One region of the Rahnella aquatilis CIP 78.65 genome, then DNA from elsewhere that is predicted to be linked to it. Evidence: predicted binding sites of a transcription regulator. Region 1 holds the regulator's gene; each other region holds the start of a gene.
What was found. Region 1 encodes Fur, which represses iron uptake genes when iron is present. Its sites were predicted from a motif close to ATAATAATGAGAACNACTATCAA; they were not measured.

Region 2: a site for Fur is predicted at 1,980-2,002, ahead of RAHAQ2_RS05765 (Nramp family divalent metal transporter). Genes of this name have one in related genera too.
Region 3: a site for Fur is predicted at 1,936-1,958, ahead of exbB (tol-pal system-associated acyl-CoA thioesterase). Genes of this name have one in related genera too.

The regions. Positions count from the first base shown of each region.
Region 1 covers NC_016818.1:3,425,327-3,428,611, reverse strand. Annotated here, with positions in the region: gene chiP (chitoporin ChiP) at 1-985, shown strand, start outside; gene RAHAQ2_RS15510 (ChiQ/YbfN family lipoprotein) at 999-1,334, shown strand; gene fur (ferric iron uptake transcriptional regulator) at 1,474-1,929, opposite strand; gene fldA (flavodoxin FldA) at 2,242-2,769, opposite strand; gene RAHAQ2_RS15495 (methyl-accepting chemotaxis protein) at 3,190-3,285, shown strand, end outside.
Region 2 covers NC_016818.1:1,240,582-1,243,866, reverse strand. Annotated here, with positions in the region: gene mgrA (L-glyceraldehyde 3-phosphate reductase) at 1-40, shown strand, start outside; gene RAHAQ2_RS05770 (DUF2502 domain-containing protein) at 200-634, shown strand; gene RAHAQ2_RS05765 (Nramp family divalent metal transporter) at 709-1,938, opposite strand; gene RAHAQ2_RS05760 (NupC/NupG family nucleoside CNT transporter) at 2,355-3,285, shown strand, end outside.
Region 3 covers NC_016818.1:710,358-713,642, reverse strand. Annotated here, with positions in the region: gene garD (galactarate dehydratase) at 1-407, shown strand, start outside; gene exbD (TonB system transport protein ExbD) at 480-914, opposite strand; gene exbB (tol-pal system-associated acyl-CoA thioesterase) at 924-1,841, opposite strand; gene RAHAQ2_RS03220 (TRAP transporter substrate-binding protein) at 2,364-3,285, shown strand, end outside.

The DNA of each region.
Region 1 (3,285 bases):
CGCCGGTAAATTCAAATACGGCGGATTCTGGGGGCACGCGGGCTATATTCAGCCTACCGGACAGACACTGATCGCGCCGCACTGGAGCTTTATGCCGGGTACCTATCGCGGTGCAGAAGCCGGTTATAAACACGATTTCGGTGAGCCGGGTGAGCTGAGTTTCTCCTATATGTGGGCTGACGAATATAAATCGCCGTGGCATCTGGAAATGGATGATTTCCGCCAGAATGACCAGAAAACCGGCGTTTCTTATATTCACTCGCTCGGGGCAAAATATGATTTTAAAAATGACTTCGTGCTGGAAGGCGCATTTGGCCAGGCGGAAAGTTATGTCGATCAGTATTTTGCTAAAGCCTCGTACAAAATGGATCTGCTGGGCAATCCGCTGACCACCAGCTATCAGTTCTATGGCGCAGAAGACCGTATCAGTGATAAGAACGATCCGAACAGTTTGTACGATGGTCTGGCATGGTTGCAGGCGCTGACCTTCGGCTATACCACCGGTCAGTTTAACTGGCGACTGGAAGGGACAATGGTCAAAGCGGAAGGGAATCAGGGTTACTTCCTGCAGCGCATGACCCCGACTTATTCTTCCTCAAATGGCCGTCTTGATGTGTGGTGGGACAACCGCTCGGACTTCAACGCCAACGGGGAAAAAGCACTGTATGCAGGCGTATTGTATGACCTGGCGAAATGGGATTTACCGGGTTTGGCATTCGGTGGCTCATATGTTTATGCGTGGGATGCCAAACCGAGTACCAACGCTGCTTACGACCAGAGCCAGCGCCTGAAAGAAAGCGCCTGGAGCCTGGATGCGCTGTACACCCTTCAGGAAGGTCGCGCGAAAGGTACGTTATTCAAACTGCATTACACCCAGTACGACAACCATTCGGATATTCCGAGCTGGGGCGGCGGGTACGGCAATATCTTCCAGGATGAAAAAGACGTGAAATTCATCGTTATCGCTCCATTCACTATTTTCTGAGGTCGCTATGTCGATGAATAAATTACTGATGATCGTGGTTTCGGCTGTTCTGCTGGCCGGTTGTGCGCCAACCACCGATCAGGTACAAATATCCCAAACGCGGGAAGATTATCGTACCTGTATCAATACGTCGGAAGGTAATCCGGACAAACTGGCTTCCTGTCAGGTGTTACTGAATAAACTGAAACAGGAAAAGGCCCACCAGCAATTTGCGGAACAGGAAACGGTGCGTGTGGTGGATTACCAGCGCTGTCTGACGGCGCGTAAAACCGGTAATGGTCAGGCGTATGCAGCAGATTGCGGAAAGATATGGCAGGAAATCAGCGCCAATAATTCTCCGCAACCGTGAATCAAACAGGCATCAATCAAACCCCGGCTGCCGGGGTTTTTTATGTCTGCTGTCAGCGCAAAATCCACGCATAAAAAAACCGCTTTTCAGCGGTTAATTAATTCAGAGCCTGTGCGGCAACGAGGTTGCCCTGTGCATATTAATGCGCAGGTTTATCGTTGTGCAAAGATTCATCTTCGCGGCAATCGCCTGCTTCACAGTGGCCGTACAGGTACAAACTGTGGTTGGTGAGCTTGATACCGTGTTTTTTAGCAATCTCACGCTGACGGCCTTCAATGTACTCGTCACGGAATTCGATCACACGTCCGCAATCGAGGCAGATCAGGTGATCGTGGTGATGTTGCTGAGTCAGTTCGAATACGGACTTGCCGCCTTCGAAATTATGACGCGTAACGATACCGGCATCGTCGAACTGGTTCAGGACACGGTAGACCGTCGCCAGACCGATTTCTTCACCCATATCAATCAGTTGCTTGTAAAGATCTTCCGCACTAACGTGATGACCTTCCGGCGCTTGCAGCACTTCCAGGATTTTGAGGCGCGGAAGCGTGACTTTTAAGCCAGCTTTCTTCAGTGCGGTGTTGTTGTCAGTCATGCGGATTCAGTCCTGTTACTATGTGCTAATCAAGTTGAGGCATGCAGCCTGTGGCATCGGCGGCACAAAATTATTCGTTTAATCTCTTCGTTTAACGCAATGTGCCAATTCTCGTCAACGACAGCCTGTTAATAAAGATCACAAATTGCCGGTCACATTTGGAATGCAACGACTTGATCAATAGAAAAAACAGAGGAACTCAGTGTACCTTGATATGACCGAAAGTTACAATTTTGTAGCAGTTAAATTGTTAATTTCAGTAATAGTTTGGCCCTTCAATTGTAGAATAAATCCTCAGGGCCAACAGGGTTTTTAGCCAATAATTTCAGAAAGGCTGAGTTCTTCTGTGATCTGCTTCACCCAGGCATCAACGCGTTCGCTGGTCAGTTCCGGCTGACGATCTTCGTCAATTGCCAGTCCGATGAAGTGCTTATCATCAGCCAGGCCTTTAGAGGCTTCGAAGTGGTAACCTTCGGTAGGCCAGTGTCCGACAATCACTGCGCCGCGTGGTTCAATGATATCGCGCACGGTGCCCAGCGCGTCGCAGAAATATTCGGCGTAGTCTTCCTGATCACCGCAGCCAAACAGTGCAACCAGCTTACCTTCGAAATCTATCTCTTCCAGCGTTGGGAAAAAGTCGTCCCAGTCACACTGCGCTTCACCGTAATACCAGGTTGGAATACCGATTAGCAAAATATCGAATTTTTCCAGATCCTCTTTGCTGCTCTTCGCAATGTCATGCACCTCTGCAACATCTTTACCCAATTGCTTCTGGATCATTTTTGCGATGTTTTCGGTGTTACCTGTATCGGATCCAAAGAAGATACCTACAACGGCCATAAGATTACCTAACCTCTTGTTCTCAATGAAGTGCTCTGCAACGCAGGCAATAATAATGCAGATGATAGCAAACTCGTGCGGCGGAGAATATGTTTCTGCCCGCCTTCTTAACTGGGAAATAAGTTTATCGGGCAATATTTTTAAGTGTTATCGCCTTTGTGTGCTTTGACGTGTGACGAATTAACCACAGGTTTTATAGGGTCAACGCAAATTTGAGAAATAAGTCGTCACAATACTAAATTTCGAGAATATTCCGCCGATAGATGATGCGGGAGCAATCTCAACATAATAAAGAAATCGATGCCCGGAGAGGTGTTCAAACATGTCCTGGGGCACTTGCCTGCGGGTTACCTGTCTTGATTCTCCGCATCCCCGTCAATCCTCAGGCCAGAAACAGACATGTTTCGAGAGAGGCATATCGTGCAGTTTTTAAAAAATATCACCATCAGGGCCGCTTTATTAACCATTCTTGGTATCTTTTGCGTCATGTGGGCATGCGTGTCCCTTTACACCGTT
Region 2 (3,285 bases), 2.2 Mb from region 1:
TGCAGAAGAGCTGACGGCGATCGAAGGTATCCTGGTGTAAACGCTTACCTGAATGAGCAAAAAACGCGCCTTTATGGAGAGTGTGTAAGCTTTGCGTTAAGGCGCGTAAATCATTCAAAACAGGATTGTAAGCAATAGAATGACGGCCCTCTTCCCCTTATAACTGTCAGCATAAATTATAAGGATTCTGGGGCCACTCATGTTAAAACCGGTACTTTTCGCAACATTGTTCTTTGCCCTGCTCCCTGCGGCGGTACCCACCGTGCAGGCCAGCAGTTTCAGCCTGAATACGCCGGGCCTTTCTATCAATATCGGTGACCGCGACAGGCGGGGTTATTACTGGGACGGCTATGACTGGCGTAACCCAAGCTGGTGGAACGGCTATCGGGGTCACCACTATGGTGCACGCAGCCCGCGCGGCTATTACTGGGATGGTTATCGCTGGCGCGATCATGGCTGGTGGAACGAACGCCATCCGCCACGTCGTCCGATGCCACCGCCGCGTTATTATTACAGCGACCACGGGCGTGCGCATTATGATCACGGCCGCGGGCCGGATCGGGGTCGGGGACATGACCGGGGGCACGGTCATGATGATCACCGGGGCGGCGGACATGGCGACCACCGCCATTAATCAGCTGAATAAAACAAACAAAAACGGGACAGCGCAAACTGTCCCGTTTTTGTTTGCCTGTCACTGCGCAGGCGTTATTTCAACATACCGATCAGCAGATAAAGGTTAAGGCTGACGACGATCAGCACGATGATCCTCCCGGCCCACTGCACGGTTCTAGTATTCACCATATCGCCCATCAGGCTGCGGTTACCGGTAAAAGCCAGCAGCGGCAGCAACGCCAGCGCAATCCCGAAGCTCAACAAGACCTGGCTCATCACCAGAATGCGTGTGGCATCTAATCCCATCAGGATCACAATAAAAGACGGCATCATAGTCACCGTACGGCGAACCCACAGCGGAATGTAGAATTTCACGAACCCCTGCATCACCACCTGCCCGGCCAGCGTACCGACCACTGTTGAAGATAAACCGGCGGCCACCAGACTCAGACCAAAGGTAGTCGCAGCGGCATGACCCAGCAACGGTTGCAGCGTCAGATAGGCTTCATCCAGCTCGCTTATCCCGCTGTGTCCGCTGAAATGGAATGCCGCCGCTGCCGTCGCCATCATCGCCAGATTTACGAAACCGGCAATGGTCATAGCAATACCGACATCCAGCTTGGTGGCTGAATAGCGCTGTGCTTTAGAGGCCTTGCCGCCCCGCTGAGTCAGCGAGGAATGCAGATAAATGACGTGCGGCATAATGGTCGCACCGAGCACACCGGCGGCCAGATATACCGAATCGGCGGTCGGCAACGCAGGGATCAGCATGCCTTTACCCAGCGCAATCATGCTCGGCTGCGAGAAGAACAACTCAACGATATAAGCCGCCGCGACAAAAAGGAGTAAACCGGCGATCACCAGTTCCAGCGGTTTTTGCCCGCGTTTTTGCAGCGCGAGGATAATAAAGGTGGCAATCCCGGTGAGCACCGCGCCTTGTAGCAGCGATACGCCGAGAAGCAATTTGAAGCCAATGGCGGCACCAATAAATTCGGCCAGATCGGTGGCCATGGCGATAATTTCTGCCTGTACCCAGTAGGCCCAGACGGCCGGGCGCGGGAAACGATCGCGGATATGTTCGGCCAGGTTTTTGCCGGTGGCGATACCGAGTTTGGCAGACAACAACTGGATCAACATCGCCATCACGTTGGCCCATACCACCACCCACAGCAACTGATAGCCATAAGAGGCACCGGCCTGAATGTTCGTCGCAAAGTTGCCCGGATCGATATAACCGATGGCGGCAATGAAGGCCGGTCCCATCAGTGAAAGCTTCATCTTTCTGGACGCGCGGCCTGTGGATTCGGCCCGGCTGTTGAGCATAGTGAGTTAACCCTTACAATTATTACGCTTACATCAATCATATCCAATTGATAATGATTATCAAGTGCATTTAGAATGTTCTGAGTGATTACTCTGATAGGCAGCAGCGGTAAGCGGGCAGGTAACAACGCAAAGGTGATTCGCTCACCCGACTTCAGAAAGACAGACGCATCATACTTTCCTAAAACAGACATTAACGGGCCAGATTCAGAACGCATTACGGCAGATGATAAAACTAGCACAGGAATGCTAATTGTGCTTAGTTTTATTAACATCTTGATTTTTTGTGTGATGGGCCGTGATTTGTTGCAATTCGTCCCTGTAATTTCTATATTTGCAATCGACTTCACGTTTTAAATGTACGCGTTACATAAAATGACCGTCGAAATATAGCCTGCCTCTAATTTGGAGCACCCATGTCCCGAATATTGCACTTTGTATTAGCGTTGGCCGTTGTCGCTGCACTCGCTTTACTGGTGAGCCGTGACCGGAAAAATATCCGTTTACGCTTCATCGTTCAGCTGTTGGTCATCGAAGTCTTGTTAGCCTATTTCTTCCTGAATTCTTCTGTTGGTTTAGGTTTTGTGAAAGGCTTCTCAGACTTGTTTGAGAAATTATTAGGATTCGCTGCGGAAGGGACCGGCTTCGTATTTGGAGGCATGAGCGATAAAGGATTAGCGTTCTTCTTCTTGAAAGTCTTGTGTCCGATCGTGTTTATTTCTGCATTGATCGGTATTTTACAACACATTCGTGTACTGCCTTTCGTCATCCGTATTATCGGTACGGTTCTGTCGAAAATTAATGGCATGGGAAAACTGGAATCTTTCAACGCCATCAGCTCCCTGATTTTGGGTCAGTCAGAAAACTTTATCGCGTATAAAGATATTCTGAGCAAAATGTCTGAAAAACGCATGTACACCATGGCAGCCACCGCGATGTCGACGGTTTCTATGTCGATTGTGGGTGCGTACATGACCATGCTGGAACCGCGCTTTGTTGTTGCTGCGCTGGTGCTCAACATGTTCAGTACCTTCATCGTGCTGTCGTTGATCAACCCTTATAAAGTTGATTCAGAAGAAGACCTGCAAATCGGTAATACGCATCAGGGTCAGAGCTTCTTTGAAATGCTGGGTGAATACATCCTGGCAGGCTTCAAAGTGGCTATCATCGTTGCAGCCATGTTGATTGGTTTCATCGCACTGATTTCCTGCCTGAATGCGTTGTTCGACGTGGTATTCGGTATTACTTTCCAGGGCGTGCTGGGTTATGTCTTCTATCCATTCGCATGGATGATGGGTGTGCCAAGTCACGAAGCCCTGCAGGTAGGCAGCATCATGGCGACCAAAC
Region 3 (3,285 bases), 2.1 Mb from region 1:
AATCCGGTACCAGCGCGATTTCAGAAGTGTTGTCTCCCGGACAACGTCCGACCAAAAAAGGCCTGATTTTCGCCGCCACACCTGCCAGCGATTTTGTCTGCGGGACACAGCAACTGGCTTCCGGTATTACCGTTCAGGTATTCACCACCGGGCGCGGTACGCCATACGGCCTGCTGGCCGTGCCGGTGATTAAAATGGCAACGCGCACCACACTGGCAAACCGCTGGCACGACCTGATGGATATCAATGCCGGGACAATTGCGACCGGTGATGCCACTATCGAGGATGTGGGCTGGGAACTGTTCCACTTCATTCTGGACATCGCCAGCGGCCGCAAGAAAACCTGGTCAGACACCTGGGGCATTCACAATGCGCTGGCGGTGTTTAACCCGGCACCGGTGACCTGAGTGACCCATCTTCAGATAAACGAAAGGCCAGCAAATGCTGGCCTTTTTTGTGCGTCTGATTTGATTCACAACTTACTGCGCCGCCGTGGCACCGGTTTGTTCTGCGCCGACCAGCCCGACTTTCAGGTAACCGGCTTTACGCAGGTTATCCATCACACTCATCAGCGTTTCGTAATCAACACTCTTATCCGCACGGAAGAAAATCGTACTCTGTTTATTGCCCTGAGTACGCTCATCCAGCATGGCGGTCAGATTACTGCCGTTCACGGGTGTGTCGCCGAGAAACAGTTGCTTGTCCGCTTTTACCGACAGGAAAATCGGTTTCTCCGGACGCGGCTGCTGTTTCGCCGTCGAAGCCGGTAAATCCACCCGCACATCCACGGTGGCCAGCGGTGCCGCCACCATAAAGATAATCAGCAATACCAGCATGACGTCGATAAAAGGCGTGACGTTGATGTCATGCATTTCACCACTTTCGTCGATATCGTCGTTTAACCGAATAGCCATAATCTGTTCTTACCCTACGCGTAACTGACCTGTCTGACCGCGTGGCGCATTGCCTTCGCTGGCAGCCAGATCCAAATCACGGCCCTGTAACAGGATAATCTGCGCCGCCACATCGCCTACCTGATGACGGTAAGAGGTAATGGTACGGGCGAAAATGTTGTAGATCACCACCGCAGGAATGGCCGCAACCAGCCCCACCGCCGTCGCCAGTAAGGCTTCGGCGATACCCGGTGCGACGACTGCCAGATTGGTGGTCTGCGTCTGTGCGATACCGATGAAGCTGTTCATGATGCCCCATACGGTACCGAACAGGCCGACGAACGGCGAAATAGCCCCGATGGTCGCCAGAATACCGTTACCACGGCCCATGTAACGGCCAGCGGCGCTGACGCGGCGCTCAAGGCGGAAACCGGTACGTTCTTTAATGCCGTTGTTGTCCGTTGATCCGGCAGACAGTTCCAGCTCGTTCTGCGCATCGCGGATCATCTGCGCGCTGATGCTGCTGGCGGCAAAACTTTCAGCCTGCTCGGCGGCTTCGTCCAGAGTACGAACGGAAGACAACGCATCAAATTCACGGCGCATACGACGTTTACCCGTGAAGACTTCTGCACCCTTGCTGAATAACAATGCCCAGGTGACCACAGAAGCCAGCAGCAGACCGATCATGACGGTCTTCACCACCACATCAGCGTGATGATACATGCCCATAACAGACAAATCGGTTGGAATGACAGGTGCCGTCTCTGTTGGCGCGGGTTGCATCACCGGAGCACGCGTGGCGTCGCCGGTCGCCGGTGCAGCCGGTGCCGGTTGGGTTGCAGCAGAACTGACGGCTTGTCCAGCCGGCGTCGCAGGTGCAGCCATCGCGTTGCCGCTCAGACCAGCAACCAACATTAACGACATCAGTAATGAGGTCGCCTCTTTCATCTTATTGCGAGCCGTTTTCACGCGTCGCCTCCAGCCAGAATCAGTATGTAAAAGGAATGAATAACGCCGAATGATATCAAAAAAAAAGCCCTAATTGATAGTCGTTCTCATTATTATTTACATTGTCACGCCTGGCGGCCAGCGTGTCATTGACAGATGACAAGGTTTTTCCTGTTTGTACAAGGGTTGAACAATTTAACCTGCGTCACACTTTCAAAAAAAATTACGCAGTAAATCAATCATCTGAATATCATTACTCAAGTCAAAACAACGTTTTAAATATTAAGCAACAGCTTTTTACATTTGTTGCTAGTTTGTGATAACGCTCAAATACCGCACAACGAAAAATAAGGTAATGTGCTTCCACTGGTGAAAACCGCACACCGGCGCGTCATGTATCCCTATCATTTAAAAGCTTATTTAGACATTTTTCAAAATGAATCGGCAACGCCTCTGCGCCCGTCCAGTTCGATACTTGTTCACATTTATCTTTCTCTTACCGAGTACCCTGGAGACAAACTGATGAAAATGCAAAAAGCACTTCTCAGCCTTTGCCTGAGTTCCGCGACCCTTTTATTTACACATGGCGTGTCAGCACAGACGCTGAAAGCCGCTGACGTACATCCGCAAGGCTATCCCAACGTCGTCGCCGTTCAGCACATGGGCGAAAAACTGCAAAAACAAACGGACGGACGCCTCGAAATTAAAACGTTTCCGGGCGGCGTGCTGGGGGATGAAAAGCAGGAAATTGAACAGGCGCAGCTCGGTGCGCTGGATATCATCCGTGTGTCGATGACGCCGGTTGCTTCGATTCTGCCGGAAATTAATGTGTTCACCCTGCCCTATATTTTCCGTGACGAAGACCATATGCACAAAGTGCTCGACGGTCAGATCGGTAAAGAAATCGGCGATAAAATCACCAGCAACCCGAATTCGCGGCTGGTCTTTCTCGGCTGGATGGATGGCGGCACGCGTAACCTGATCACCAAAAAACCGGTGGTGAAACCGGAAGATTTGCACGGCATGAAAATCCGCGTACAGGGCAGCCCGATTGCGCTGGCAACGCTGAAAGCGATGGGTGCAAACCCGGTGGCAATGGGTGTCAGTGAAGTATTCAGCGGCATGCAGACCGGCGTCATTGATGGCACCGAAAACAACCCGCCGACATTTGTCGCCCACAACTATCTGCCGGTGGTGAAAAACTACACCTACAGCCGCCATTTCATTATCCCGGAGTTGTTCCTGTATTCAAAAGTGAAATGGGACAAACTGAAACCGGAAGACCAGCAGTTAATCCTCAAACTGGCGAAAGAAGCGCAGGATGAACAACGCGAACTGTGGAAAGCCTATAACGAGAAAGCCCTCGCCACCATGAAAGCAGGCGGCGTGCAATTCTATGAGATTGACCCTGCGACGTATGTCAAAGCCACGCAATCCGTGCGCG